One region of the Paraglaciecola psychrophila 170 genome, then DNA from elsewhere that is predicted to be linked to it. Evidence: riboswitches for the same ligand, from Rfam matches in the RefSeq annotation. Region 1 holds a riboswitch; the other holds the start of a gene.
What was found. Region 1 has a riboswitch for molybdenum cofactor ahead of moaA (GTP 3',8-cyclase MoaA). Riboswitches for the same ligand answer to the same signal wherever they lie in the genome.
Positions count from the first base shown of each region.

Region 2: linked by a shared signal. The riboswitch ahead of moaA (GTP 3',8-cyclase MoaA) and the one ahead of moaA (GTP 3',8-cyclase MoaA) in region 1 are both predicted to bind molybdenum cofactor.

Region 1 covers NC_020514.1:2,860,326-2,875,539, forward strand. The annotation lists gene moaC (cyclic pyranopterin monophosphate synthase MoaC) at 1-450, opposite strand, end outside; gene moaB (molybdenum cofactor biosynthesis protein B) at 458-997, opposite strand; gene mobA (molybdenum cofactor guanylyltransferase) at 1,000-1,605, opposite strand; gene moaA (GTP 3',8-cyclase MoaA) at 1,652-2,620, opposite strand; molybdenum cofactor riboswitch at 2,614-2,785, opposite strand; gene C427_RS12525 (kinase-like protein) at 3,000-3,881, shown strand; gene C427_RS12530 (HAD-IIB family hydrolase) at 3,874-4,710, shown strand; gene C427_RS12535 (glycosyltransferase family protein) at 4,723-5,952, shown strand; gene C427_RS12540 (sugar phosphorylase) at 5,985-7,742, shown strand; gene C427_RS12545 (EF-hand domain-containing protein) at 8,146-8,355, shown strand; gene C427_RS12550 (hypothetical protein) at 8,461-8,679, shown strand; gene C427_RS12555 (sulfurtransferase) at 8,742-9,575, opposite strand; gene C427_RS12560 (8-oxoguanine deaminase) at 10,192-11,556, shown strand; gene C427_RS12565 (TonB-dependent siderophore receptor) at 11,886-14,282, shown strand; gene C427_RS12570 (cupin domain-containing protein) at 14,357-15,214, shown strand, end outside.
Region 2 covers NC_020514.1:249,118-264,331, reverse strand. The annotation lists partial or broken gene C427_RS24380 (IS982 family transposase) at 1-759, opposite strand, end outside; gene C427_RS01160 (group II intron maturase-specific domain-containing protein) at 824-985, opposite strand; partial or broken gene C427_RS01155 (reverse transcriptase N-terminal domain-containing protein) at 1,429-1,953, opposite strand; molybdenum cofactor riboswitch at 2,876-3,053, shown strand; partial or broken gene moaA (GTP 3',8-cyclase MoaA) at 3,087-3,998, shown strand; gene C427_RS01145 (OFA family MFS transporter) at 4,726-6,444, shown strand; gene C427_RS01140 (substrate-binding domain-containing protein) at 6,658-7,740, opposite strand; gene C427_RS01135 (formate dehydrogenase subunit gamma) at 8,023-8,511, shown strand; gene C427_RS01130 (formate dehydrogenase beta subunit) at 8,511-10,100, shown strand; gene fdhF (formate dehydrogenase subunit alpha) at 10,093-12,999, shown strand; gene fdhD (formate dehydrogenase accessory sulfurtransferase FdhD) at 13,002-13,820, shown strand; gene C427_RS01115 (formate dehydrogenase subunit delta) at 13,838-14,056, shown strand.

The DNA of each region.
Region 1 (15,214 bases):
ACTGAGTACTTTGATATCACTGATTTCCATATGTGGGTCAACGGCCTTACACATATCAAATAAAGTCAGCGCCGCCACACTCACTGCGGTGAGCGCTTCCATCTCAACACCAGTTTGCCCCGCTAATTTGCACAGCGCTTGAATTCGTACTTTATTAGCATCATCCAAAGTTTGAAAGTCAATCTGCACTTTCGATAACATCAAGGGGTGGCATAAAGGAATAAGGTCACTACATTTCTTTGCCCCCTGGATACCCGCTATCCGCGCTATTGATAACACATCACCTTTGGCATGCGTGTTATCTTTTAACATACTGAAAGCTTGTGCAGACATGGTGATATAACCTTCTGCCACAGCTTGTCGTTGTGTGATGTTCTTGTCTGTCACATCAACCATATTTGCCTTTCCATGTTCATTTACATGGGTTAAAACAGCACTCTGGTTTTGCATATCGGGGTTATCCTCTACTTGGGCATTCAGTGATGTCTTTTAAATGTACAACAAAACTACACGGGCGATGAGTAGAGTCTAATTGTTGTTGTAATATACTATTCCACGCAGTTTTACAGGCTCCAGTTGAACCCGGCATACAAAATATTGCGGTGCCATTGGCCATACCGCCAAGTGCTCTGGATTGCACTGTTGATGTCCCTATTTCTAAATAAGATACATGTCTGAATAGCTCACCAAAACCTTCAATTTCTTTTTCAAACAATGGTAACAAAGCTTCAGGGGTAGTATCTCTTGCAGTAAACCCAGTTCCACCTGTCACAAGAATAACCTGAATGTCAGCTGCGGCTATCCAATTAGACACCACGGCACGGATCTGGAACTTGTCGTCTATGACAATTTTTTTATGTATTACATTATGACCATCTACGATAGCCGCCTGATTGAGATATTGCCCTGACGTATCATTGTCTTCACTGCGCGTATCCGACACAGTTAATACCGCAATATTAAGAGCTTGTTTAATTGTTGAGTCACTCACTGCCATCTCTATGCCTCGGTATATGGTTGCTCTGCACAGCGCTGTTGCCACTGTAGAGGAGTATTAATATTGTCTAATTGAGTATTTTTAAAAGGTTGTACTTGTAAACCTTGCAAAGAATCCAACATCATTTTCACTGAGTATTGCTGCTGTTTGGGTTGCATCAAAGCTTCATCAGGTGGATGTTTAAATACCTTCGCTAGATATTCAGTTAGTTCACAACCTATCGGTGTATACAAAGGTAAAAAACATTTGTCAAAAGAGCATAAACAATTATTTTCCCTGCCCACTTTAAGTAAATGATTATAATCATCTGAACATAAATCAGGCATATCTACGGCTATCACCAACAGTTCACTAATCTTGCTATGGTGAAGAAGAATATGAGTTATTGCTGCATGTATACCTGATAAAGGGCCACAATTCGGAATGATATCAGGGATACCTTGTTCATGCTGAGAACCACTGATAAATATATTATCCTCACACACCAAAGACAATCGTTTTTGGTGATGTTCAAGTAACGACTGCCGGCTATCAGGTAATCTTAACAAACTCTTATCTGTGCCCATTCGACTTGACTTGCCGCCAGCTAAAATTAACCCTGCTAGCATTTATTTATCACCGTAGAATACAATGTCTTGCACAACTGTGTATTCATTAACCACCTAACATGGCTAAATGTTTAGTGGCACCTGTGAAGCCATCTTGAAGCCAATGTGTCGCTTCTTTATCACCCAACAAATTAATGAGTTGGGCTTGTAACTCCTTGCTGTCAGCCGACTGCAATGCATGACGAATATCCAAACCTTGGTCTGCAAACAAACATAAATGCAATTTGCCAATAGCGGAAATCCTTAAACGATTACAGGTTGCACAAAATTCTTTGCTGTAAGGCATAATTAAACCTATTCTGCCTTGATAATCAGGGTGGAAAAACTCTTGTGCGGGCCCTGCAGCTTTACCTCGGATAAGCTGTCCCCACCCACTTTCGACCAAATGTTCTTTTATTGGCATACCAGAAACATGGTTCTGATTAAAGAACGTCACATTGTCACCTGTTTGCATCAACTCAATCAGTCTTAACGTGACCGGGGTGACTTTTAACCAAGTAAGGAAATTTTGGAGTTCTTGTTCATTATATTGTTTCATCAATACAGCGTTGATTTTAACTTTAACGCCTAAGGACATGGCTTTGTCGATACCACGCAAAATAGACTCAAGTTTATTGTGTCCAGTAATCGCAGCAAACATGCGAGGGTCGAGGCTATCTATACTTATATTAAGTGAATCAAGGCCTGCATCCACCCATTTGTGAATATCCGACTCCAACTTATGGCCATTACTCGTCATAGCCACATGCTGAATCCCCTTAGCAGAGGCACAAGCTTTTATGATCTCAGGTAAGTCTTTTCTGAGAGCTGGCTCACCACCGGTTATACGTACTTTACTTGTACCTAGTGAAGCAAATCCTTTAACCAAGGTTTGAATTTCGGTTAATGACAAAAAGTCACGCTCAGTATCGCAAGCATAACCATCAGGAAGACAGTATTTACATTTAAAATTACACACATCTGTGATAGACAGCCGCAAGTAATGGAATCGACGTCCAAATTTATCTTCTAACATATTATTTAACACCTTTCCAAATTGAAGTGACACACAAATTTGCGACACTTACGGGAGGCTGTTCGATTTCTCTTACAACCCTGGCGAATCAGAAAAATTAACAGATTCACGGCTAAAGCACCTTGTCATAGATTTAGGTGAGATAGCTCGGAGTTATGCACCGGTTATCTGACTAGGAAGTCAAACAACAGTTAACTATTTGTACCATATAATTATAATTTTGTAATGAGAAAATACTTTGATATTTTGCAATATCAATAGCTTCAGTCATGTCAATCGTTAAAATGTGGCACATAAGTTGTACTAATATATATATCGAATAAATAACTACTTAAATAAAAAGCACTTTTAAAGTGCAAACAAGAGATTTAGGATGTTTATGATCAGCACATTTATCAACAAAAACCAGCTCTCTAATGATTTTCATAAGATTGCTGAAGGTTATTTTATTCCTCTTGCAGAGGAAATTAAGGCGCACCAACTTAGTGCAAAAAGCACTTATTTTGTTGGAATTAATGGCAGCCAAGGCTCTGGAAAGTCCACGTTATCAGTATTTTTAAAGGACTACTTGAGTGAGACTTATGGTACGAAGGTAGTAGTCATATCTTTAGATGATTTCTACTTTAGCCAAATAGAACGGCAAATTGTAGCTGCTGATGTGCACCCTTTATTCGCAACCCGCGGTGTGCCTGGAACCCACAACATGCGCCAAGCAAAAACGGTAATGCATGATTTAAAACATCATCAACCCACGGTTATTCCAAGATTTAATAAAGCCACGGATAACCCCCACCCCATACCTTTTTGGACAAAGTTACCTTCTTCGGTAGATATTGTGATTTTTGAAGGCTGGTGTTGGGGCGTTGAACCGCAAACGTCTAAACAGCTTAAACAACCAGTAAATGCATTAGAAGCAATCGAAGACGAACAGGCTAACTGGCGAAACCATGTCAACTTACAACTTTCTCTTCATTACAGGCCCCTTTATAATTTGATGGATAAGTGGGTGATGTTAAAAGCCCCTTCCTTCGAGGACGTATATGCATGGCGTTTGGAGCAAGAACAAAAACTTAATGTAGCTACAACCCATCATGACAAATCGGGCATCATGGATGAACAGCAAATTCAGCGTTTTATCCAGCATTATCAGCGTTTAACTGAGCATGCACTCAAAACATTACCCAAAACTTGTGATCACGTATATGAACTAAACTCCTCTAGAGATATTACCGCGCACAAGCTTAAGGAAGCCCATGCTTAATGATGTATTAGTTTTTACAGATTTAGACGGCACATTGCTAGACCATCATAGCTATAGCTTTGCCCCTGCGATACCCATGCTGCATAAGCTTGCTTCAATGAATATACCTGTAATCCCTAACACCAGCAAAACCTTCGCAGAAGTAACAGAGTTAAGACAAAAATTAGATTTAAAGGGGCCTTTTATAGTCGAAAATGGTGCCGCTGTTTATATCCCCATAAATTATTTCAACACTCAATCCAGTGATACAACGTCTAAAAATGGCTACTGGGTTAAAGAGTTTTCTAAGCCGAGAGAGCATTGGTTATCATTAATAGACAAGTTAAAGAACACTTTTGCAGGCGAATTCAATCATTTTTTTAATATGTCCAATAAAGAAATAATCGCTGCAACCGGACTTTCAATTAAGCAGGCAAAACAAGCTAATGCCCGAGAGTACGGTGAGCCTATTTTGTGGTTAGGCAGTGACAATACAAAACATAAATTTGTCGAGACCTTAGAAGAGCTTGGAATCACACCTTTACAAGGAGGACGTTTTTTACATCTGTCTGGGCAATGTGACAAAGGAAAAGCGCTGATTTGGCTAACACAGCAATTTCAACAAGAACGTGGAATAAAAAACTGTATATCTATTGCCTTGGGTGACGGACAAAATGATGTAGCTATGTTGGAGGCTGCAGATATTGCGGTACAAATTTTATCACCTGCAAACGCCCCACCATTATTAACGAGACAACATGACGTCTACACCAGCCAAGCTTATGGCCCAAGTGGTTGGACCGAATGTCTAGAGCAAATAATTTTTAAGCATAAACAATTTAACCCGTAGTACGGAGATATCATGGCTGATTTTTATCAAAATGGCATAGTCACAACTTTACACAACCTATCTGAAAGACCTGTTGAGGATCTAGAAAGAGAACTCGTAGAGTTCTCAAAAAGACGTCCGATGGCGCTCATCCTGCCCTCTTTATATTCCGAACTTGAAGGTACAGCATTACCTAACATTATCGATCATATCGCCAAAGTTCCCTACCTATCTCAAATTGTAATTGGCCTAGACAGAGCCAACCTTGAAGAATACCAACATGCTCTAAAATTCTTCGGCGCATTGCCCCAAAATCACCGCATATTATGGAATGAAGGGCCAAGACTACAAGCATTAGATGCAAAACTAGAAGCTTTAGGATTGGCGCCCAAGGAATTAGGCAAAGGTCGGAATGTCTGGTATTGCATGGGGTACGTATTAGCGACCGGGAAAGCGGAGTCTGTAGCCTTGCACGATTGTGATATCTTGACTTACGACAGAGGCCTATTAGCTCGATTAATATATCCAGTTGCAAATCCACTTTTTAACTACGAGTTTTGTAAGGGCTATTACGCACGTGTAGCTGATGGAAAGATTAACGGTCGAGTCTCAAGATTATTAGTCACACCTTTGATCAGGGCTTTACAAAAGGTAGTGGGTCATAACGAATACCTTGAATATATGGATAGTTTTAGATATCCATTGGCAGGCGAGTTTTCTTTCAGGCGTGATGTGTTAAATGATATCCGTATCCCCAGTGATTGGGGCCTAGAAATTGGCGTATTATCTGAGATGCATCGTAATTATTCGCATAATAGATTGTGTCAGGCTGATATAGCTAAGACATACGATCACAAACATCAGGATTTATCGGCTAATAATGACCAAGGTGGACTTTCGAAGATGTCTATCGATATTACCAAAGCTTTATTTCGGAAACTTGCCACTCAGGGTGAAACCTTCACAACCGAGTCTTTTAGGTCATTAAAAGCCACGTACTACCGAATTGCATTAGACTTTGTCGAAACCTATAACAATGATGCGATTATGAATGGTCTAAAATTAGACATTCATAATGAAGAAAAGGCGGTTGAGTTATTTGCCAGAAATATTATGAAAGCAGGTGAGAGTTTCTTAGATAACCCAATGGAAACCCCTTTCATTCCTAGCTGGAACCGTGTTGTGAGTGCTATGCCAGATGTATTAGAGCAATTAAAAACCGCGGTAGAACAAGATTTCTTAGAGTTTAGTCAACCTTTGTAATTAACATTTTAATCAATTAAAAGGTGTAATGAATGTTATCTGTTTTAGAACAATTGATAGAACGTGTTGAGCATCACTTAGCCGTTATATATCAGGATGTTGAATTAATTACTACGTACCCTGAGTTATGTAAACAGTTATTAGAAACTATGCGCATAGATAACTCTGATTTATTGGTAGAGCCGAAACGCCATCATAACAATTGGGATCAACAGGATGTCATGCTAATCACCTATGGCGATAGCATTGAAAAGTCGGGAGAAAAACCACTTCACTCTTTACACGATTTTTTAACTAAGTATTGCGGTGACGCGATTAACAGCGTACATCTTTTACCTTTTTTCCCATACAGCTCTGATGATGGGTTTTCGGTCATTGATTATTCTAGTGTTAACGAAGCGTTAGGAGACTGGGATGATATAAGAGCGATAACTACAGATTATCGGGTTATGTCTGATGTGGTAATTAATCATTGCTCATCTAGAAGTGCATGGTTTGAAAACTTTATCAAAGGTGAAGGCCCGGGTAGTGACTTTTTTTATACTGCCTCTTTAAAAGATGATTTATCTAAAGTGGTACGACCCAGAACGTCTGATTTGCTAAGGTTAACCGAAACACCGCACGGAGAAAAGCAGGTCTGGTGTACTTTTAGTCATGATCAAGTCGATTTCGATTTCAGAAACCCAGCAGTTTTAGACACGTTTGTTTCAATCATGAGGCAATATTTGGACACCGGCATTCGAATATTTCGGTTAGATGCCGTGGCTTTTCTCTGGAAAAAAATAGGCACAAGCTGTATAAATCTTGAACAAACCCACGAAGTGGTGCGTTTATTGCGGACACTAATAGAACACGCAGTGAGTGACGCGGTCATCATCACTGAAACCAATATTCCCAATAGACAAAACCTTACCTATTTTGGTAATGCCAATGAAGCACACGGTATTTATAACTTTTCGCTACCCCCGCTGTTAGTCAACACCTTAGTAACAGGTTCTTGCAAACACCTTAAGTCGTGGTTGGGCAGTATGCCCCCCTCACAAAATGGCACCTTCTTTTTCAATTTTATCGCGTCTCATGATGGAATAGGATTGAGGCCTGCTGAAGGCCTATTGCAGGATCACGAACTCACAGCTCTGGTTAATACTATGCAAAATTTTGGTGGTAGAATTTCATGGCGAACGTCTGAAGATGGCAAACAAAAAGCTTATGAAATAAATATTGCTCTCTATGATGCACTGCAAGGTACAGTAAAAGGTACTGATAAATGGGGGCTAGACAGATTTATATGTGCTCACAGCATCATGTTTGGTCTTGAGGGTATTCCAGGGATTTATATACATAGTTTATTAGGCACCGGCAATGACTATGAAAAAGTTAAAAATACCAGCCATAACCGTTCTATTAATCGGCATAAATGGGACTACACCAAATTACAGGAGCAGCTAGCTTTACCCTTCAGCCAACATAGCAAAGTACATGCGAGGATGATAAAGCTACTCAATATCCGTAAAGAGCAGCCCGCTTTTCACCCTAGTGCCACCCAGTTTACGTTGCAATTAGGCGAACAAATATTTGGTTTTTGGCGTCAAAGTATGGACCGAAGACAAAGTATTTTTTGTATTTTCAATATCACTGATGAACCACAAAGCATTAGGTTAAGTGACATGAACTTAATAGGGACCGACACTTGGTTTGATCTTATCAGCGGCCATACAATGTGTCTGGAAGATTTGGAATACCGGTTGGCACCTTATCAATCTATGTGGATATCTAATATTGGCAGTTAGGCCCTTCCCTTATAAAATAACTCACTAAGGGCTTGTGTAGCACATAAGCCCCACCCTATCCATATGATTTTTATAAATATTATTTATCTCAACCGATAACTGTCTGTATCAAAAGACAGATTAGTGATATATATTTAAAAATCTTCTACAACACACTCAATTTAAAATATAAGCAATTGATTTTATTGATTATTTCAACATTGGCACAACACTTGTACTGGTCAACATAAGTAAGATGGTAACAGTATCAATTCAGCAGACCCCATCCATACTTTTAAATATTTATACAAAGTAATTTACTAAAAATATTACTAGTAAACAATTTGTCAAAGCAGTTTGTTATTTAACTAAACTTTATCGCTTTTAAACTAAAGTTTAAAAAGAATCAAAAAGGAATAAATATATGAAAAAATTAATCCCACTTATCGCGCTGACGTTCGCATCCATGGCATTAATCGCTGAAGAAGACTTAATAGCAAAATTAGATTTAGACAATGATGGTCGAATTAGCATTGAAGAAGCTGCTGAAGACGCTTCGTTAGCAGCAGTGTTTTCTGAACTGGATACCAATAAAGACGGTTACCTTTCAGCTAGTGAGTTAGAAAACACATAACAACATAATAACAATAAGTGCGGTGCGAGATTAATATTCAACTTACCCACTAAATCTAGTATTTTAATTTTATATTAAAGGAAGAAAATCATAAAAAAATTACTATTGGTATCAATCGCAACTTTCGTAACATTTAATTCATTTGCAGGGACTATAGAAATCACCGTTCATCCACTAGATGTCGACAAAAACGGTCTCATCAGCATCGACGAAGCAAAAGCAGACAATACCCTGAGTGCAATTTTTACAGAACTTGATGTCAACCAAGATGGCTTTTTATCACATTTGGAATTAGAAGTTAAAACAGAAGATGAAACTAACTAAGTCAGATGCATAGTTAGTTTAAAGAGTTTGCAAAGTTAGTGTATTTACAGACTTTTGCTATTTTATAGCTCAACCGGTAAATCAGACCTTGCACCCCATTCACTCCATGAACCATCATATACGGCGATGTGTGTGAATCCTGCTTCCGTTGCAGCCAAAGCCAAAATGCAGGCAGTAACACCCGACCCACAGCTAAAAACCAACAATCCATCAAAAGACTGTATGTATTCCGAAAAAATACATTTTAGCTCTTCTGAAGATTTTAGTACGAAACCTTCAATGCATGTTTGGAAGGGTAAATTTTGTGATGTTGGAATATGACCAGAGCGTAAACCCTTGCGCGGCTCTGCTTGTGTACCGTTAAAGCGTCCTGCACTTCGGGCGTCTAACAAAGTTATATTGGTTAATTTCTGGATTAATTCATCTGCATTAAAAAAATGGTTGCTGTTGAACTTAGCCTTAAAATCACCTGATTTACGAGGAGAGATAAGCTGTAAAACCTTTGGTCTGTCCTGTTCTAACCAATTAGGTAAACCGCCATTAAGTATATAAACTTGCTGGTGGCCCATAGACTTAAACATCCACCAAACTCTAGGTGCGCAATAAATCCCCTTGTTGTCATAGATTACAATTAAACTATCCTGATTAATGCCTAAGTTGCCAGCGTTTTCGGTAAAGCTGATTTCGTTAGGCATAGTATGAGGCAAGCTAGAATTTGTATCACAAAATATATTTTCGAAATCAAAAAACATGGAATTGGGAATATAACCAACAGGTCTTTTATTGGCTTTTCCCGTTATCGGATTGTCCATCTGGGTATACAACACTATTAAATCAGGCTGGTCGATTCTATCTTCTAGCCATTGGCTGCTAACGATATTGGTTTTTGGCTGCATGATTTATTCCTTAAATAAACGAAAAAGCGGCGCACTGCAGTAAACATGAAATTTATCTTCAGTGGATCCATACTCAACACACTGCACCGATATGATGCTTAGGTTTCGTATGCTGCGCTAATTTAATTTACACTTGATATATAAAAAATAAAAACAATATTATTATCAAAGCGTTAGACTAAAACAAGCAACTGACTAGTTGGTCAATTACTTGCTTTACAATTAAATACGTAAATAGTTACTTACTTGAGTGCACAACCTATGCTTCACAATGATTAATAAATTTATGGATTACACGATAAACCAATAATATTGCATTATATCGATACGGACTTACCACAGGTGATGGCTTTTTCAATAAGGTATTTTAACCCTTACCTATATTATAGGAGCAACACTTGTTAAGTTTCCACTTTCGCCATAGCGGCGTATATTAATACTCAAGGCGGATCCTATAGACCGTCGAAAATTCTTATTTTAACCAGCTTTAGAAAGAAATATTATTTCTTCCCCGGTTACCGTTACAGTCTTTTGTGCAATAATTATATGCCTATTTATACTCGACGATACTTCGAAAGCGTCGACCACTTCGATTTAGTAGTAAGAGAATTTAAACATGCAAAACCATACCCTATGGCTTAAATCACCCGCAGCGATATTTACAGGTAATACCCTAGACGCGGGTAACGGCCTAGTGATAAAAGGCAATAAAATTGTTGAATTAGTCCCATCTGGCATACAGCCAAAAACACCTATAGATAGTTACCTTGATTGTAGCAATAAAGTTATTACGCCGGGCCTTATCAATACTCATCATCATTTCTATCAAACATTAACACGTGCCGTCCCAGGTGCATTAAACAAACCCTTGTTTCCTTGGCTTAAATATCTTTATCAGATATGGAAGAACCTAGATGAAGAGATGATTTACACCGCGACTCAATTAGCGGGTTTAGAGTTGATGATGTCTGGGGCTACTTGTATCGCTGATCACCACTATGTTTTTCCAAAAGGGCTTGAACAAGCTATTGATATTCAAGTTGAGGCCATTAACACTTTGGGTTGTCGCGCCACGCTCACCAGAGGATCCATGAGCTTAGGAGAAAGTAAGGGGGGCTTGCCTCCTGACAGCGTTATCCAATCTGAAGACATAATATTGCAAGATAGTCAGAGACTTATATCAAAATATCATGACGAATCTGAAGATGGGTTTATACAAATAGCACTGGCACCGTGTTCACCTTTTTCTGTGTCCACTTCTTTAATGCAAGATACAGCTCAGTTAGCTAAACAAAATAACGTTATGTTGCATACGCATTTGGCCGAAACTGAAGACGAAAACAATTTTTGCATGCGTCAATATGGGATGCGCCCTTTAGATTATTTAGAACATTGCAATTGGTTAGGTGACAAAACTTGGCTAGCTCACGGGATCCACTTTAACCAAGATGAAATAAAACGCTTGGGCCAAGCTAGAGTAGGTATTGCTCACTGCCCCAGTTCTAATATGTTATTGGCGTCAGGTATTTGCCCAACTGTCGAACTTGAAGCCGCCGGGTGTAATATAGGTTTAGCAGTTGATGGCTCAGCGTCTAATGATTGTTCTAACATGATCCAAGAAGTACGTCAGTCTTTGTTACAGCAGCGTTTACGTTATGGAGCTGAGATTATAACCGCTGAACGTGTACTCGGTTATGCAACAACAGGTTCTGCTGCGGTGTTACAAAGACCGTCCATAGGTCAGTTTGCTATTGATATGCAGGCTGACTTAGCGATTTTTAGCTTAGACGAATTACGTTTTTCAGGCGTGGGCAGTCCTCTTGATGGATTGATAACTTGTGGTGCCTATCAAGTTGATAAATTGATGGTCGGGGGTAAGTGGTTAATTGAAAATTCTGAGCACAGCACAGTTTTAACCAGGCAACTCATGGAAAAACATCAATTACTCGCCAAAAAAATTCAAAACCAAAACTTTGTTTAATTTACTGTTTAGTATATGCAGGCACTCCTATGGTGCAATGCATTGAGAAATGATTTAAATTAGTGCACGCCGAATTTAATAAATTAATATCACGGGTAAGTAATATGCCTAACGTTATTTTCTTTTACCAGCAAAAAACAAGTATTTTCAAGGAATTAATAAATAACATTGTTACTAGACCATTTGGACAAGGTGTTGGCATCTTTCGTGCAGAACCTGACGATAATATTAAAAGATAGAAAATAACTAACTCAATTAAAACAGTGTGTTTAATAGGCCAAAGAGCCTAATACAACACATAGCAAAGCTACTACCTTGGGATCACCATAATGACAAATAAAACTTTTATATCAAACCCGCTAGCCAAAGCCATCGCTATTGGACTAGCTACTTTCATGCCACTACAAACGTTGGCGCAACAGACTGCTGAAGAAAGCGTCGAGCGTATTGAGGTAACCGGCTCTTTAGGCAGTCTACCCGGACAAGATGTTGAAGCAGTTTTTGGTTTTGGAAAATCAATTCTGGAAACACCGCGCTCTGCCTCAACCATTAGTGAAGAGCAATTAGAACGCTTTAGTGTTACTGACATAGATGATTTAGTCGCATTTGCACCTGGTACCTTCACTCAGTCATTTTTTGGTGTTGCTGGTTCACTAGATGTACGTGGTACACCGGGCGAAAACTATTTTCGGGGAATGAAACGTTTAGACAACCCAGGCAACTACCCCACCCCGATTGGTGCATCTAGTCGTATCGATATTGTTCGTGGACCTGCTTCACCTATCTATGGTCCATCGAAAATTGGCGGTTACTTAAACTTTAATCCTAAATCAGCTCGTGCTAGTGGTGGTCAATATTTAGATCAAAATGAAGGCAAATTTTCTTATACCTTAGGTACCTGGGATAAAAGCGTAATGACCGCAGAAATTGGTGGTCCTGGTAAAATTGGCGATAAAGACATGGGTTTTTATCTTTATGGTGAAGTAGAAAACTCTGGCAGCTATTACAATAATTCTGGTACAGACCAAACAATTTTACAAGCCTCATTCAATGTAGATATTACTGAAAACTTACGGATTGAGTTTGGTGGTATGTATCACGATTACGATGGTAATCAGGTTGCTGGTTGGAACCGTTTAAGCCAAGACTTAATCGATAACGGTACTTATATTACTGGAACTGCAAGCCCACTGGATATAAACGGTGATGGTTCAATATCACATCAAGAATACGGTTTAGTTAATATTGCAGGTAATAGCTTCTTCTACTTTCCTGGTTTTACTTTTGATGATGCCGAAGCGACAGACGCAATGGTATTAAACAATTCTGGTACTGCCACATTACGTGGTGACCAAGTTTTAGTGGCAGCCGATGATGTATTGTTAAATACCGTTGAGACCTTTTACTTTGACTTGATTTATTTCACAGATAACGGCTGGGAAATCAAGAACCAAATGTTCTATGATGCCTATGAAAATCTAAATGAAAACGCTTATGGGTTCGCGCAGTTTCATGACAGCTCGGTATTTGAAAATAAATTGGTTTTTGCCACGGAATATGAAGCTGAGGGTCTATTAGCACAGGTACAATTATCACCTTCTATTCGTCATACCGAATTTTTACATGGCGATGATTTTACAAATGAATATTTTCAAAGACGTGATCTTACTGGACCATCTACAGCACTTGATAGACGTTTATTAGCCACCAGAATTGGGCGAGATTTTGATAACTACGACGAAGGTAATTATACAAATTTAGGTATAGCTGCCATGACCGATGTCACTTGGGATATGGGTTTAAACATCGTACTAGGCGTGCGTTATGACACCATCGATATTAAAACAACTAGCCGTGGTGATTTGTTATTAACCCCAGGCGATATTGTGACGGTTAAAGATACGGTTGAGGGGGCTTCTTGGAATGCAAGTATTTCATACAAAACTGATTTCGGACTGATCCCATATATTACCTCTGCCGAACAAGCTACCTTAATCGCTGGTCAAGGTGCAGAAATAGGTGTAGGACAAGTGGGTAATGGTGCATTTGATACTTCAGACTTATTTGAATACGGTATTAAAGGTTCATTTTTAGATGATAGTTTATATTTTGCATTATCTGTTTACGAGCAAGAACGAACCGATTTTAATGCACAAGCCATAGTAACTAATGCAACCACAGAGAATGAAGGGGTTGAATTTGAATTACGTTGGGTTATCTCTGATCAATTAGTTGTCGGTGCTGGTTATACCAACATCAAGGTTTATAACCTGACTGCCCTATCAGAAGGTAATCAATTTGGTTTCTTAGGCATAGGTGATTTACCTAATCTGACTGACCCGGCATTAATTTATGGTGGCAACCCAATTGGAGTTACTTTAATTGACCCGAATAATAAAGAGACAGTTAGAAAAGCTGGAATACCTGAAAATATTTATACATTAAACGCGACCTATGATTTTCAAAATGGCTATGCAGTAAATGGCAGTATCGTTAGGGCAGATGAAACATTCTCAAGTTTTTCTCAAGCGATAACATTGCCAGCTTACACCTTAGTCAATGCAGGGGTGTCTTATACAACAAACACATGGAGTGCCAGTGTTAATATTAAGAACTTAACGGATGAAACCTATTTTAGGGCTAACTTCCCTGACTTATTTGGAGCTCAAATCGTCTTGCCAGAATTACCAAGACATTTTCAAGCTAAGGTTAGTTATAAATTTTAATGAGTTAAATTAGATTATTATAAGGGTAAATATGTCACTTACATATTTACCCTTTTTTATATGAGGTACAGAATATGTTTAAAACACGTTTAAAAAACCTGCTCATAGTAACGTTGAGCGTTTTGGTACTTTTCAGTTGTTTGGATCAAAATCCACAAAATACTGAACTGAAATCTGAGCTACAAATACCACTAGAGATAAAAGTGGTCGTTGTCACTATGTTTGAAATCGGTGCAGATGAGGGCGACAAACCCGGCGAATTCCAACTATGGAAAGCTGGCCAAAAACTCAATACCTGTTTGCCTTTTGTCGTTTCACATCACGATATTTGTATTAATGCCGAAACAGGCGTTATGGGCATAGTCACGGGGATGGGAACCGCTAAAGCGGCCACAGCTATTATGGCATTAGGCTTAGATCCTAGATTTGATTTAACACATGCATATTGGTTAGTGGCTGGGATCGCTGGTTTTGACCCTGCTGATGCTTCAATAGGCTCTGCCGCTTGGGCAACATGGCTTCTTGATGGTGATTTAGCCCATCAAATTGATGCCAGAGAAATACCTGATACTTGGTCAACCGGCTACTTTCCGTTGTTTACTACTGACCCTCTGTTGGAAAATCAAACCATAGATCTCAGTAAACTTAATAAACACGGTCAATCTTCAAATGGTGAAGTTTATCAACTCAACTCTCAGTTGACTGATTGGGCATATACACTTACCAAAGATGTAAAGTTAAATGACTACCCTGTTATGCAAGCCTTGCGAGATAAATACACAGGTTATCCAAATGCGCAGAAATTACCTTTTGTATTGAAAGGTGAACATATGGCCGCTTCTACTTTTTGGCATGGTGATTTATTAAATGAGTGGGCGAATAACTGGACCCATTATTGGACTGCAGGTCAAGGAAATTTTGTCAGCTCTGGC
Region 2 (15,214 bases), 2.6 Mb from region 1:
ATATAAGAAATATTCTTAAGTTGGTCGTTTATTGTTTCAATTATATAGCGCCTTGAAAGCATGGCTCTATCCCACAACGATATAGCTCTTGCTTTCATATTTTTGCGAACGGTTGTGATGAGACTTACACCTTTGTCTAATAAATCTGCTTCCAAATCTTTACTCAAATAGCCTTTGTCTCCATACAATTTATCAGTCAAGCCTTCTGCTAATTCACGTACGGGTTGGGTGTCATGTACATTGGCGGTTGTGACTTTCGCAGCAACAATTTCACCGTGATGATTGACGACTAAGTGGAGCTTAAAACCATAAAACCAACCCATAGTACCTTTACCTCGTTGAGCGATACCGTCGAAGGTTTTATGTCTAGGTATTCGATGTTATGACACACCTTGATGCTTGTAGAGTCAATGAATTCATGTCCTGATGGCTTTCCTTTAAGTGATGTAAAGTAGGCACACATGAGCACGGTAACTCTAGGCATGACCGCTAGAATCGTGTGTAATTCAATAAATTTGGAAACGCATTTTTGTACACAAGAGATACATACCCAAGAGAGTAGTTTTTGAAATCACGGTAATATGACATATGAAAACTGACGACAATCGTCATGATTTCATATGTGGTCATTTGCCCTTCTCTTTGCCCTTCTTTTTGACGTTTTCGCGTACCGTCTTCAAGCAGTTGTTTACGCCATTGAGGAATAAATACTTTGCAAAAATCATCGACATCACAAAACAGCTCAACTAATTTACTCATGCCTGTTCCTTTTTAGATTCATCTCTTTTAGTCGAAAGATCGGATCTTGGAACAGGCATTTAGTTCAATTTATTAAACAGGATTCAGGATAATTGGCCCAGCCAACTATCTTTCGATTAAGCGAGCCAATTAATGTAGCCATTGATGTCGAAATGCCCTTCTTGATCGCTAACCTAATAGACTCAAGAAATAATTTGATGCCGCTTTTACTTGGCTTAGTTAGCAACTTTTGAGCATATTTGCGTAAATTAAATTCAAAGAAATCAAATCCCTTTGTAATCGACGTAATCAAAGTTTTTCCTTAGGGAAGCGTTAGATCTCGCTCTAACAGGAGACTCACTACTGAAGGCTTTATTGTGTCCTCTAACAACTCCTTAAAATTGGCAGTGATCACAAGATCGTCAGTATATCTTATCAAGTGGACAATTTGGTAAGGCTTAGTGATCAACTCAAGCATTGATTCCATGCCATCCAAAGCACTATTTAACAAGCTGGGCGATATAATACCGCTTGCGTAGTAACGGCTGTCATAGGAGATAAACGCCCATTATCCATAAAACCTGCCGTTAACCATTGCTTCAACACGTTCTGCTCTAACTTCAGATGTTGATATAGCCATGCATGGCTAATATTATCGAAACAACCTTTGATATCATCTTCAAGGAACCATCACGCCGATGTTCGTTGCGCTAACACGATAAAGCACCTTTCAATGGCGTCAGCAACCGAACGCTTAGGACGGAAACCATAGTAATGGTGATTCGCTGTTACCTCAGCAATAGGCTCATACGCCAATAGAAATAGCGCCTGTATTGCCCTATCAAACATAATTGGGGTCCCCCAAAGCCGCTTCTTCCCATCCTTTTTGAGGATGTAGACGCATCTCAATGATTGTGAACGATAACGACAACCGAAAAGCGCAATACTCGCTTCCCATTTCTGTTTTGCATTAACCCACAAAACACCATCAACCCCAGCAGTATTGCGTCCTTTATTATCAGTAACGCGTTTAACTGCCAGTAATTTAGCTTGATGGTATCGTGTTAGTAAATGTGATAACGCTTAGACTTTACCCCAGCGTTTAGCTCTAGCTGATTTAGCAATACGCATTTGCAGTCGATGAACATCTTGCCTGACCTGGTTCCAACCAATAGGAGACCAATTAGCAAAAGGTGAAGACGCACCACCATGCATTACTGCAGGCGGCATTTGCTTTTCCTCATAAACTCAATTCTCCAAATTCTCTCACTATTGAGAACCAGTCGGACGTGGACCATCTTTCGAGCTAGGCAAACCATGCCTTATGCAGATCGTTACAACCTGCCATTTGCTTCTTCCGACCTCCTATGCCTGCATAGCCATTACTTGCTCTGACGAGCTTGCTACCTTACGGAGCTATACGGGGTTTCCAGGTTTCGTTCCTACGACTCGATAGGTAAGACCTCTTGTTAATACCGGCGGCATAATTGCTCACAAACCCCATCTGTGAAAGGATATTCCAAACCTCGCTCCATTTGGTAAAGCTTATTAGCCATTTTTAGCTTTTCAACAGTTACGATACTTACCAAGATTTGCATTTGCTGATCATACCATCATCCCTAGCACCATCACCGCTTTCGACTAGCAGATTCAAGCCTGCCTTAACAGGCAGTATTTACGGTTCCCCGCGGTTACATTGTCCTCAGCGCTTTGCACCTAAACGTTACCGTTAACGCACAGCGAAGAAGGGAACTACTGGTGAGACAGTAGGTTTAACATCCAATTGGTTGGATTAAACAATCACTGGAGCAACACCGTGTCGCACCACAGAATCTATTACAGGCTCCCAAATTCATTTAAATACTTTTCTCAATGGGCTTGTCATGTTCAACAGGCCATTATTTCACTTAAAATAAAGTAACCTAAAACATATTTAATTTATATCAAATATGTGTCGAACACCGCAAAAATAAGCACATACTTTTCAACTTTGTTTATTTGTTGTTTATCCAATGTTTTGTTTTCAGTTTTATAATAACTACTACGATACTTAAATTGTTAATATTTTTTATTGAAGTACGAGTTAATATTGAAGTACCGCTTAAATAGGACCATTTATCAAGCTATGTTACTAATAATATTGGATTAACCTCGAGCCCTTAAACCTAAACCTTAATGACAAGGTTTACTGGCCGCGATACTGATGTTCTCATCGGTATCGTCAGGGTTTTAAGAGAAACCAATCAGCCTCCCCTAAGTGTCACATAATTTCGTGTAGCTACTTCATTTTGGAAAGATGTTAGTGATATGTGAGAAGATAAATTTCGCGTCGCTTCCACTATTTGCGAATGTCTATTCCAGATGTATGTAATTTCAGCTGTGAATATTGCCTGCCTGATGGGTACCAATGTGTTACCTCCCCGAGACTTTTTAGGCTAGACGAAATTCGTAAAATTGCCAGCGCGTTTGCTAACCCTGGCACTAGCAAAATCAGCATCACCGCTGGTGAACCTTCGTTACGTAAATAATTGAAGCCTCTGCCAACACACCGGGTATCGAGCATGTTGCGATTACCTGTAATGGTTATATGCTACCAGAGTAAATTAACAGTTGGGTCGATGCAGCGATAACGTCATTGAATGTCAGTATTGATAGCCTTGAACCGCGCATTTTGCTGCTATTACCGGGCATAATAAATTACAAACAATTATGCAAGGTATCGAACTAGCAATTGAGCTAGGTGTCAAGGTTAAGGTCAACGCTTTATTGATGCACCATTTTAACCACAATGAGCTCGATAATTTTTTGAATTGGATAAAAGACACACCGATCACATTGCGTTTTATTGAACTGACGTAAACAGGTGATAACAAGCACTTTTTTGACCAAAATCATATATCAGGTTTACCCATAAAAGAGCGTTTACTCAATAACGAGTGGAGCCAAATTGTGCAGGATAAAACTGCGGGCCCAGCGCAAGAATTTACACACCATCTCTGCAAAGGAAATATTGGGCTTATCATGCCCTACAGTAAAGGTTTTGTGTTACTTGTATTAGGTTACGTATTTCAGCTATGGGAGAATTACACCTGTGCCTGTCCAGTGAGCACGGACTAGATATTAGGCAATTTTAGCTGGATAACACTGAACGGCGTCTGCAAGATGAGTTTGTAAGTTTATTAGCAGATAAAAAATCCACTCACTTTTTGCATGATGGTTACACAGGAGCCACCAAACACTTAGCGATGTTTGGCGGATAAATATCTTCACCCCGATTATCTGTCCTCTACCAGGTTAGTCTAGGCGCTACTTGCATCCGCAAAACTTCCCGCGCTCCATACCATATTTTTATCGAACCACAGCCCAACGTAAAGATAATGTTTTGTTGTTGTCATGCTCAGCTCAATGCGATGCTTGCTCATTATTTTATTCTTAGGTAGCCACTACCGCTTCAGTAAGTGAAAAGGTGACATACTTATAAAATAGTCATCAGTCAAGTCGATACTGATACGGTTAACACGTTTATAAATGATCATGGGCGATTAAGATTTTTAAATATCCACATGTAGAAAAATCAGGTATATAAGCAATTATTTTCATATTTGTATATGCATATTCCGATGCTATAGTCGCGCCATTGTAAATGGTTTGTAAATTAATTGTAAAGTAGAAAGGCGGCATTAAAAGGTTTCATATATGATATTAAATTCATATTTTGATTCGCTTATAAAAATTAATAGCAACTAATAAATCATATTGCTGCATTTATGAAAGTGCACATTTTCTTTATTTATTGTCTTTACTTCCACTAAAAATTACTGAATGCCGGCTACTGTGAAACTGGAGCGAAACACTCTTGGTGCATATTTCATATAACACTTATGGTGCATGAAATATAAATAAAAAAAGACAAAAATAAAACGTTTAGCATGGACGAATTGAAGGTAAATAAGTCTCTATTAATTTATAGTAAAAAGGTCAAAGCACATGTCTAATAAAACAGGTGGTTTTTTTTCTTTTTTGATGAAAGAAAAAATCATTGCCAAAGCGGGATTTAATCGCTGGCTAGTCCCTCCAGCATCCATTGCAATCCATCTATGTATTGGCTCAGTTTATGCCTGGAGTATTTTTAATCCTGCGTTAATCAAAGAGCTAGGGGTGGTCACAGGTTCTGCGGGTGACTGGACATTAAGTAGTGTGGTATGGATATTTTCTGTAGCAATCGTGTTTCTTGGTTTATCTGCCGCAGTTGCCGGTAAATGGCTAGAAGCGGTGGGCCCTCGTTGTGTTGGTGTTACTGCAGCTTTCCTATGGGGTGGTGGCTTTATTATTGGTAGTGTCGGTATTGCTACTCATCAATTGTGGCTGGTATACCTAGGTTATGGCGCCCTTGGCGGTTGTGGGTTGGGTTTAGGATATGTATCTCCTGTTTCGACCCTACTACGCTGGTTTCCAGATAAACGTGGCATGGCCACGGGTATGGCAATTATGGGTTTTGGTGGCGGAGCTATGATCGGTGCACCTTTAATTGCTTTTTTATTAAAGCTGCATGCTGTTGCACCTACTTATCTAGGAGCCGAAGGTTCAGTTAAATTAATAACTGAAGCAGGTAAACGTTTTGTTGAAACAGCCTCGGGTAGCATAGAAGTTGTGGTGGCGACCGCGAGTGAAGCCGCGACAATGGCGATTCCTGGTGATGCTGGTATATACGTAGTGGGCAGTGGTAACACGGGTGCTGCAGGTACATTCTTAACTCTAGGTATTGTGTACTTTATCGTCATGATCATCGCTTCTTTTTCATACCGTGTTCCTGCAGAAGGCTGGGAGCCAGAGGGCTGGACACCACCAGCTAAAGATGAATCAGCTAAGAGCATGATTAGTCATAACCATGTGCACATTGACCAAGCTATTAAGACACCGCAATTCTGGAAATTATGGGTTGTACTTTGCTTCAACGTTACTGCCGGTATCGGCGTAATTGGAGTTGCGAAAACGATGATGGTGGATATTTTTGGTTCCACTTTACCCACAGTTGCTACGGCCACTTTTGCCGGTACTTATGTATTAATGATTTCTGTATTTAATATGTGTGGACGATTCTTTTGGGCTTCTATTTCTGATTTCATTGGTAGAAAAAACACCTATCACTGGTTCTTTGCTTTAGGCACCCTTCTATACTTGTCTATTCCTTATGCGGCTTCACAGGTGAGTGCTGATCCTTCAGTTACTTGGTTGATTATGTTTTATGCTGCGACCATGATTATTTTCACTATGTATGGCGGTGGTTTCGCAACTATCCCTGCATATTTAGCTGATATTTTTGGAACGTTACATGTTGGTGGAATACACGGTCGTTTGTTAACAGCGTGGGCTACTGCTGGCGTCCTAGGACCATTTGCTATCACGTATCTAAGAAACATGTCACTAAATGATGCCATTGCCGACTTAGTTGCAAAAATAGATCCAGCTGTATTTCAGGCTAAATTTGGTTCGGCGGTAAGTCAGCTAAATGAATTGGTTGCGGCTAAAACAGTCACGGTAAGCAAGTTGATGGAACTAGTGCCCGCTGGCACAATTGATCCAACGCCAAGCCTATACAATACGACTATGTATGTTATGGCAGCATTATTGGTGATTGCTTTCTTTGCTAACTTAACGGTTCGACCAGTTGATGCAAAACATCATGTAGAAAATACGCATCCATAAATAAAGTCCATTGGTGGGCTGAATGAGGTCAAAAATCAAAGCCGCTTTTATTAAGTTTAAGGCGGCTTTTTATTGACTATTGTGATGGGTGAGAGACAGAAAAAAACGCGCCAACTTGTAGAAGATACGCGGAATTATTGCGTACATCAGTAGCCAATAGATTGTGCTGAGTTAGCCTTAATTATCTAAGATAATCGAATCTAAATGAGGCGTTCACCAAGGTAATATATCCTCTAAATTACAAACATCCCCACAACAAACCGGCTTATAGCCTGCAAGTGTCATTACCGATTGTTGAAATTTTTCAGTTTTTAACTCGGCAATTAATTGTTGCACTGCAAATTTTTTGACGGATTTATGATGGCACACTAAGACGTAATTTTCTGTTGTTAATGGTATAAAATCTAAACCAAATTGTCTTGCTGCCGTTTCAACTCCAATACCCGTATCGGCCATCCCAGAAGCCACATAAGCAGCAATAGCTGAGTGTGTAAATTCAATTTCATGAAAACCTGCAACTTGTTCAAAATCAACTGTTGCCCTTCTAAATATTTCTTCGATCAATAAACGTGTCCCTGAGTTGTCCTGACGATTGATAAACTTAATGTCGGCGCGCAATAAGTCTTCAATTTTTTCAATACCTTTAGGATTGCCATTTTTGACCATCAAGCCTTGTTGCCTTGTAACAAACCGAATGACCTTGTAGGTATTCGGCTTAAAATATTTACTATACATATCGACGAGAGTCTGGTTTACGATATCAGTGGGCAAATGAAATGCAGCAATATCACATTGCCCTTTCGTCAGAGCCTGAAGTGATTCCTCAGCGGTTTTATATTGTAAATTTAATTTAAATTTATTTGTAAATTCAGGTAACAAAGCCACTGCGTAACCATGACTGGCTACAATTCTTAATAAGGGTTCTTTAAATGTTAAATTCTTTTGTATTTCCAAATTTAATTCTGAGGCTAGACTATTAAGTTGAGGCTCAAAGCGTGCGTTAACTAGTTGTTCTGCCCATAATAACTTTTCACCTAAAGGGGTCAATGTTGCCCCTTTTCCCTTCTGTAATTCAACTAACTCAGAGCCAAAAAAATCAGTACATTTTTTTAAAATATTCCACACGTGACGATAAGATATTCCGAGTTCAACCGCGGCTTTGGTTAATTTACCTGATTCATGAATTGCATTTAGTAAAGGAAAAATTCGGGGATCAACATTATCGCCGTTTTCATCATAAAACTTCCATGCAGCCTTAATATATATTCTCTTTGCTATCGCTACTTTATTCTGCATTACGACTGGACACCTATATGTATAGTTGATTTTTTGAGTTTCTATCTACTGATAATTCTGCTGTGAAGAGCCAGCCTGTCCTGATAGAAAACGATCTATTGATGTATTTTGTACAAAACAATATAAGAATAAGAAATACATTTCATATTCTTATATTTAAATAGTGATGTTACAATTTAATAACATTTTATTAACCAGCAATCGCCTTATATTACTATAACACCATAAAAATATGCACTTTATTTCATATTTAAAAAGTATGTCGGTCATCCAGGAGACACAATGCAATTAGATTTTTCTTCAGATTTATCAAATGTGGTCAAAATCATTGACACACTAAAACATAAGAAAGGTGCTTTGCTGCCCATTTTGCATCAAATCCAGAGAGAGATTGGATATATTCCATTAAAAACAATTGACACAATAGCCAAAAAACTTCAGCAAACACCGGCTGAAATTCATGGAGTGATCAGTTTCTATCATCAATTTAGAACATCACAACCGGGTGAGCACAAAATTCAAATATGTCGTGCTGAGGCTTGCCAATCACGCGGAAGCAGAGAGCTAGAACAACATGCTAAAGAACACCTCGATATCGAATACAGAGGTACAACCGCTGATAAAAAATTTAGTCTCGATAGTGTTTACTGTTTAGGTAATTGTGCAACGGGCCCTAATGTAAGAATTAACGACGAGCTCTATGGCCGAGTGAGTAATGAGAAATTTGAACGTCTTGTTTCCACATTTAAAACACAAGTTAAAGGGAGATAATGATGAATATTAAAATGTTTATTCCACGAGAAAGTACTGCATTATCTCTAGGTGCCCATGATGTTGCGCGCGCTGTATCAGACTATTCAACTCAGCATAAAACAGAGTTAAACTTAATACGAAATGGCTCCCGTGGTATGTTTTGGTTAGAGCCTATGGTGGAGGTCGAGACCTCAAAAGGGCGGTTTGCTTATGGCCCGGTTGATGTCTCAGATGTGCCCAGCATCATGGAAGACATCACAACCAATTTATTATCCAAGCATACTCAGGAGCATAGGTTAGCACTCGGCCTGACCGAAGAGCTCGCATACTTAAAAAAACAAACACGATTAACTTTTGCCCGCGCCGGCATAACAGATCCCTTATCGCTGAATGATTACTTGGCACTGGATGGATTCAGTGGACTACACAAAGCACTTGCCGCTACCAGCCAAGAAATCGTTAGCACGGTTGTCGATTCTGGACTAAGAGGACGTGGTGGAGCCGCTTTCCCAACCGGTATAAAATGGCAAACTGTGCATGATGCTCCTTCCGATAAAAAATATATTGTGTGTAATGCTGATGAAGGAGATTCAGGTACCTTTGCTGATAGGTTAGTGATGGAATGTGATCCCTTTATGCTTATTGAAGGCATGATCATTGCGGGACTGGCAGTGGGTGCTGACGAAGGCTATATTTACCTTAGGTCTGAGTACCCTGTTGCCGATGAAATACTCCAGGAAGCCATTGTAATAGCGACAAAAGAGGGTTACTTAGGGAATGATATTTGTGGCAGCGGGAGAACATTTAACCTGGAAGTCAGGTTAGGCGCTGAGGCTTATATTTGTGGCGAGGAAACCTCATTATTAGAGTCTATGGAAGGTAAACGCGGTGTTGTTCGCTTCAAGCCGCCCTTACCAGCCATCGAGGGTTTTTTTGGTAAACCAACAGTAGTGAATAACGTATTATCCTTATCAGCCATTCCTTATATTCTGAGTCAAGGTGGACAGGCATACCAACAATATGGAGCCAATCGTTCCAGAGGTACCCTGCCATTTCAATTAGCTGGAAATGTAAAACAAGGTGGACTTATCGAGTTGCCCTTTGGCTCAACCTTACAAAGTCTACTTGACGATTTTTCTGGTGGAACACAAAGTGCAAGACCAATCAGAGCAATTCAGGTTGGCGGACCTTTAGGTGCGTATCTACCCACCTCTAAATTTGATATTCCGCTGGACTATGAGGAGTTTACTAATGCATCAGCAGTGCTAGGTCACGGTGGTATAGTCATTTTTGACGACACTGTAGATATGCTAGAGCAAGCCCGGTTTTCAATGGAATTTTGTGTCGATGAATCTTGTGGTAAGTGTACCCCTTGCAGAATCGGCTCAACGCGCGGTGTGGAGGTGATTGATCGGATAAAATATGATGATTCTCGCGCTGAAAACATGATATTACTGAGCGACTTATGTGAAACCATGATTAATGGCTCCTTGTGTGCCATGGGAAGTATGACCCCAATCCCAGTTATAAGTGCTTATAAAGATTTTCCCGAAGATTTTCATTTACCTTCAAACAACGCAGTATTAGAGGAAACTAACCATGGTTAATTATTATAATCCCGCAACTGAAGGCGCTTCACATCAGCCAAAGTTTGATGTGAATAAAGATTATGGAACCCCTGCGAGTAAATCTACTGAGACAGTATGCATAGAAATAGATGGCGTAACGCTGACTGTTGCTGAAGGTACTTCAGTGCTTCGCGCTGCGGCCATGGCTGACATTAACATTCCCAAATTATGTGCAAGTGATAATTTAAAAGCGTTTGGCTCCTGTCGTTTGTGCGCTGTACAAATTACCGGAATGCGCGGATACCCAGCCTCATGTACCACCCCAGTAAAAGAAGGTATGGTGGTAACCACACAAAATGATGATATTGCTAAATTACGCCGTAATATCATGGAACTGTATATATCTGATCATCCACTTGACTGCTTAACTTGTTCAAGTAATGGTGATTGTGAATTACAAGACGTAGCCGGTGCCGTAGGTTTACGTGAAGTACGTTATGGCTTTGATGGCGATAATCATCTTGATGCCAAAATTGATGACTCGAACCCTTATTTCACTTTCGAGCCAAGCAAATGTATAACCTGCTCTCGGTGCGTTAGAGCATGTGAAGAAGTCCAAGGCACTTTTGCCTTAACTATTGAAGGTCGTGGTTTTGCATCGAAAGTCAGTGCAGGGACTAGCGATGAGAATTTCATGTCCTCTGATTGTGTATCTTGTGGCGCCTGTGTGCAGGCATGCCCTACAGCAACACTGATGGAAAAGTCAGTGATCGAAAAAGGGCAGCCAGAACATAGCATCATCACTACCTGTGCATATTGTGGCGTGGGTTGTTCATTCAAGGCTGAAATGAAAGGCGAAGAAGTTATACGCATGGTGCCCTACAAGGGCGGCAAGGCCAACCAAGGCCACTCCTGTGTTAAAGGACGCTTTGCTTTTGGTTATGCCACTCATAAAGATCGCGTAACTGAGCCTATGGTGCGCGACAGCATTGATGAAGAATGGAAAGTGGTTAGTTGGGATGAAGCGTTAGCATTTTCAGCCAACAAAATTAAAAACATTCAGGCTAAATATGGTCGTGAAAGTGTTGGCGGGATCACCTCATCTCGTTGTACCAATGAAGAAACCTATCTGGTTCAAAAATTGATACGCGCTGCTTTTGGCAATAATAATACCGATACCTGTGCCCGTGTTTGTCATTCACCTACAGGTTATGGATTAAAAGCAACAATCGGAGAGTCTGCTGGTACCCAAACATTCGAATCGGTAATGCAATCCGATGTGATCATGGTTATCGGAGCAAATCCTACTGACGCACACCCTGTATTTGCATCAATGTTGCGTAAACGTTTGCGTGAGGGAGCCGAATTAATTGTGGTTGACCCAAGAACGATTGATTTACTTAACACCGCTCATATCAGCGCTAATCATCATCTTCCGTTAAAACCGGGCACTAACGTTGCTATGATAAATGCAATAGCACACGTGGTTATTAGTGAAGGCCTTGAAGATAAACATTTCATTGAAAAGCGCACGGATGAATATAACGCATGGCGTGAATTTATACTCGATGAGGTCAACTCGCCCGAAGCAATGGAAAGCATCACCACTGTTAATGCTGAACAAATCCGTATTGCAGCCCGTGCCTTTGCCAAGGCAAAAAATGGTGCAATCTATTATGGCTTAGGTGTTACAGAGCACAGCCAAGGTTCTACCATGGTAATGGGTATAGCAAACTTAGCGCTGGCGACCGGAAACATAGGTCGTGAAGGCGTGGGTATCAACCCGTTACGCGGACAAAATAATGTACAAGGGTCTTGTGATATGGGTTCATTCCCGCAAGAACTTCCGGGTTATCAACATGTAAGCGATGATTTACTCCGCGGAAAATTTGAAAAAAATTGGGGTGTTACCTTAGATAACGAACCTGGTTTGCGCATTCCAAACATGTTTGATGCGGCGATTGAGGGCACATTTAAAGCCATGTATGTGCAAGGAGAAGATATCCTTCAATCAGACCCTAATACACAACATGTTCAAGCAGCATTGTCATCATTAGAATGTTTAATTGTGCAGGACATTTTTTTAAATGAAACGGCCCTATACGCACACGTATTTTTACCGGGCTCTTCATTTCTTGAAAAAGACGGCACATTTACCAATGCCGAAAGACGCATAAATCGAGTCCGTAAAGTAATGAAGCCATTGGCTAAGTACGCGGATTGGGAAGTGACTCAAAAGTTATCAAATGCACTAGGTTACCCTATGAATTATGGGCATCCGTCTGAAATAATGGACGAGATAGCATCACTAGTTCCCTCTTTTAGTCAGGTAAGTTATAAAAAGCTAGAAGAGCAGGGCAGTATTCAGTGGCCTTGTAACGAAGAATTTCCAAATGGTTCACCGATTATGCATGTGGAAAGCTTTCCAATTGGTAATGGTCGTTTTGCTATTACTCCTTATCTTGCAAGTGAAGACCGTGCAAATAAGCGGTTCCCACTACTATTAACAACAGGGCGGATACTTAGTCAGTATAATGTAGGTGCGCAAACACGCCGAACAGCTAATCAAACTTGGCACAAAGAGGATGTGCTTGAAATACACCCTAATGATGCAGACGAAAGAGGCATTAATGATGGTGATTGGTTAGGGATTACGAGCCGAGCTGGTGATACTGTGCTGAAAGCGAAAGTCAGTGAGCGTATGCAAAGTGGCGTGGTGTTTACGACCTTTCATCACCCTATTAGTGGTGCGAACGTTATTACTACCGATAGCTCTGATTGGGCGACCAATTGTCCAGAATATAAGGTAACCGCTGTACAGGTTGAAAAAGTCACATCGCCATCAGATTGGCAGACGCGTTATAAGAAGTTTAGTGAGCAACAAAAAGAGCACTTTAAACGCTCCCCTAAAAAAGAAAAGACGACAATAGGAAGATAAATTTGACCTGGGACGACGAACCAAAATTGCAGGGAAGCTTTCAATCACTGCCAGTTCATTACTGGGAGCAAGGCAATGATAAAGGCCAAGAGCAGCTTGATAATATCGCGGAAGAGGTTGCCATTGCGTTAGTTTATAATGGCATTTCTCACGCGGTTATGATGGCTTCACCTGCAGATTTGCAGGATTTTTCCTTGGGGTTTAGTTTGTCAGAGGGGATAATTAATAATACGTCTGAAATGTACGATATTGAACTTGTCCCCAGCGAAAAAGGCATAGAAGTACGCATTGAGATTAGTTCTCAACGTATGATGTCTTTAAAATCATTAAGACGAAATCTTACCGGTCGCACAGGCTGTGGTTTATGCGGTAGTGAATCACTAGAACAAGCGATACGGCCAATTAAGAGTGTAACCCCACAAGTGTTACCTTCTTCTATAGTCATTCAGCATGCCTTGTCTCAGTTAAGTGAGCATCAAAAGCTGCAATCCTTAACGGGTGCAGTTCATGGTGCTGCTTGGTGCGATGGTGTTGGAGACATTATGCTATTACGTGAGGATGTTGGTCGACATAACGCCCTAGACAAGCTAATTGGTGCTTTAGCGTTGCATAAAACAAATACTGATAACGGCTTCGTTTTGATTTCGAGCAGAGCGAGTTATGAAATGGTCCAAAAAGTAACGAGCATGAATATTGCCACATTAGTCGCAGTATCAGCTCCTACGGTGTTGGCAATAAAACTTGCAACTCAAGCGAAGCTAAATTTAATCGGTTTTGCACGCCCTGGTCGACATACTTTGTATACTAAATTTAATAAATAAATAGGACTTATCAAGTTATGAGCGGTACTCAAATTAAAAATCTGGTTAGCATGCTCAACCAAATTGCCAATAATAATAATTATAAAAAAACTGACGAAGAGACAGCAAAAATCGTTGCTAATCATTTGCAAAAATTCTGGGCGGTCTCAATGCGAAATAAAATGACGCAATATTTAGCAGAGGATGGACCTGAGCTTACAAATGTATCTAAACTCGCTTTAGCTCAGTTAAAATGATGTTATCAATGTTTTGTGGGCTATCGGTGTAACTAAGCCATATGTGATGAAAATATCAGCTAATGGCTATGAAGGTTGAATACGTTACCTGCCTTTATAAACCAAGCTCAGAAAGACTTGCATGCTTGTCTGAAAAAATGACCATCGGGCCAACGAAATTTCCATTCTTGCTCTTTAATTATTTGGATGATTATACTCTCGACGCGTTTTTGTATAAAACGCTTGCATGAAATCCCCAGTATTTGTTACCACAAAAAAACCATTAGCTTGCTCGATATTGGCACTTGTAAGCAAAACGTACCGTAATTTCAAATGAAAATTTGAGCTCCTTAAGGAGTCAACAATTGGCTTTTTTTTATGCGTTTTCCTTGCAAGGTCAGTTAATTTAGATAAGGCTAGGCTACTTACTTGAAACACAAATGAGCGTTGATGTTCATCACAAGTTTCTTTAGGACACCTTCAATACTGAAGTTTATACGTGGTACAAACGTTTACCTCATGCACAGCGGCTATGTTGATCTGTTCAGTTAACAATATTTAAATATTAAAGCACTCTAGTAACGACTCAAAATAGGTGTCACTGCTTGTAAGTAGCAGTAGTCCAGCGATTGGTAATATATTATGTTTCAGACACTAGCCTACTTAACAAAAACAGGAACAAAGAACTAGGAATGACCCATCAATCATCTTAAATAAAATTAATATCATTGTGGTTTATGATTTGAGCTCAGTATTGACTATTATTCCTACAGTCAACCTGCATACCTTAAATTTGTAAAAACAAATCTTAATAAACAAGTTAGTTATATTTTTATCCTAACTTGGTACAGGCAGTGATTGTAGATATCACGCGACTGATTAATGTTTAGTCACGTTGGAATTTAAAAAATTAGTGACTGAAGTCCGAGTGTATTTCAGCTTGTCCGACAAAGAAGACATACGACTGAATGAAAGGCGACTGACTTCTGAGCTTACATAGTGCACTCTGGACTTTTCAAGCATACAAGTTAATCTAGTTTGCAAGGTCGCACCAATAGGCTGTTATTCTGACATTTAACACCTACATGGTTAACTAAAGAGCTAGCAAGCTTCTCATTTTTACTCGATAACCCGATGTCGTTAAGCCAAGCAAAATTGCTATTAGTCATATTAAAATCA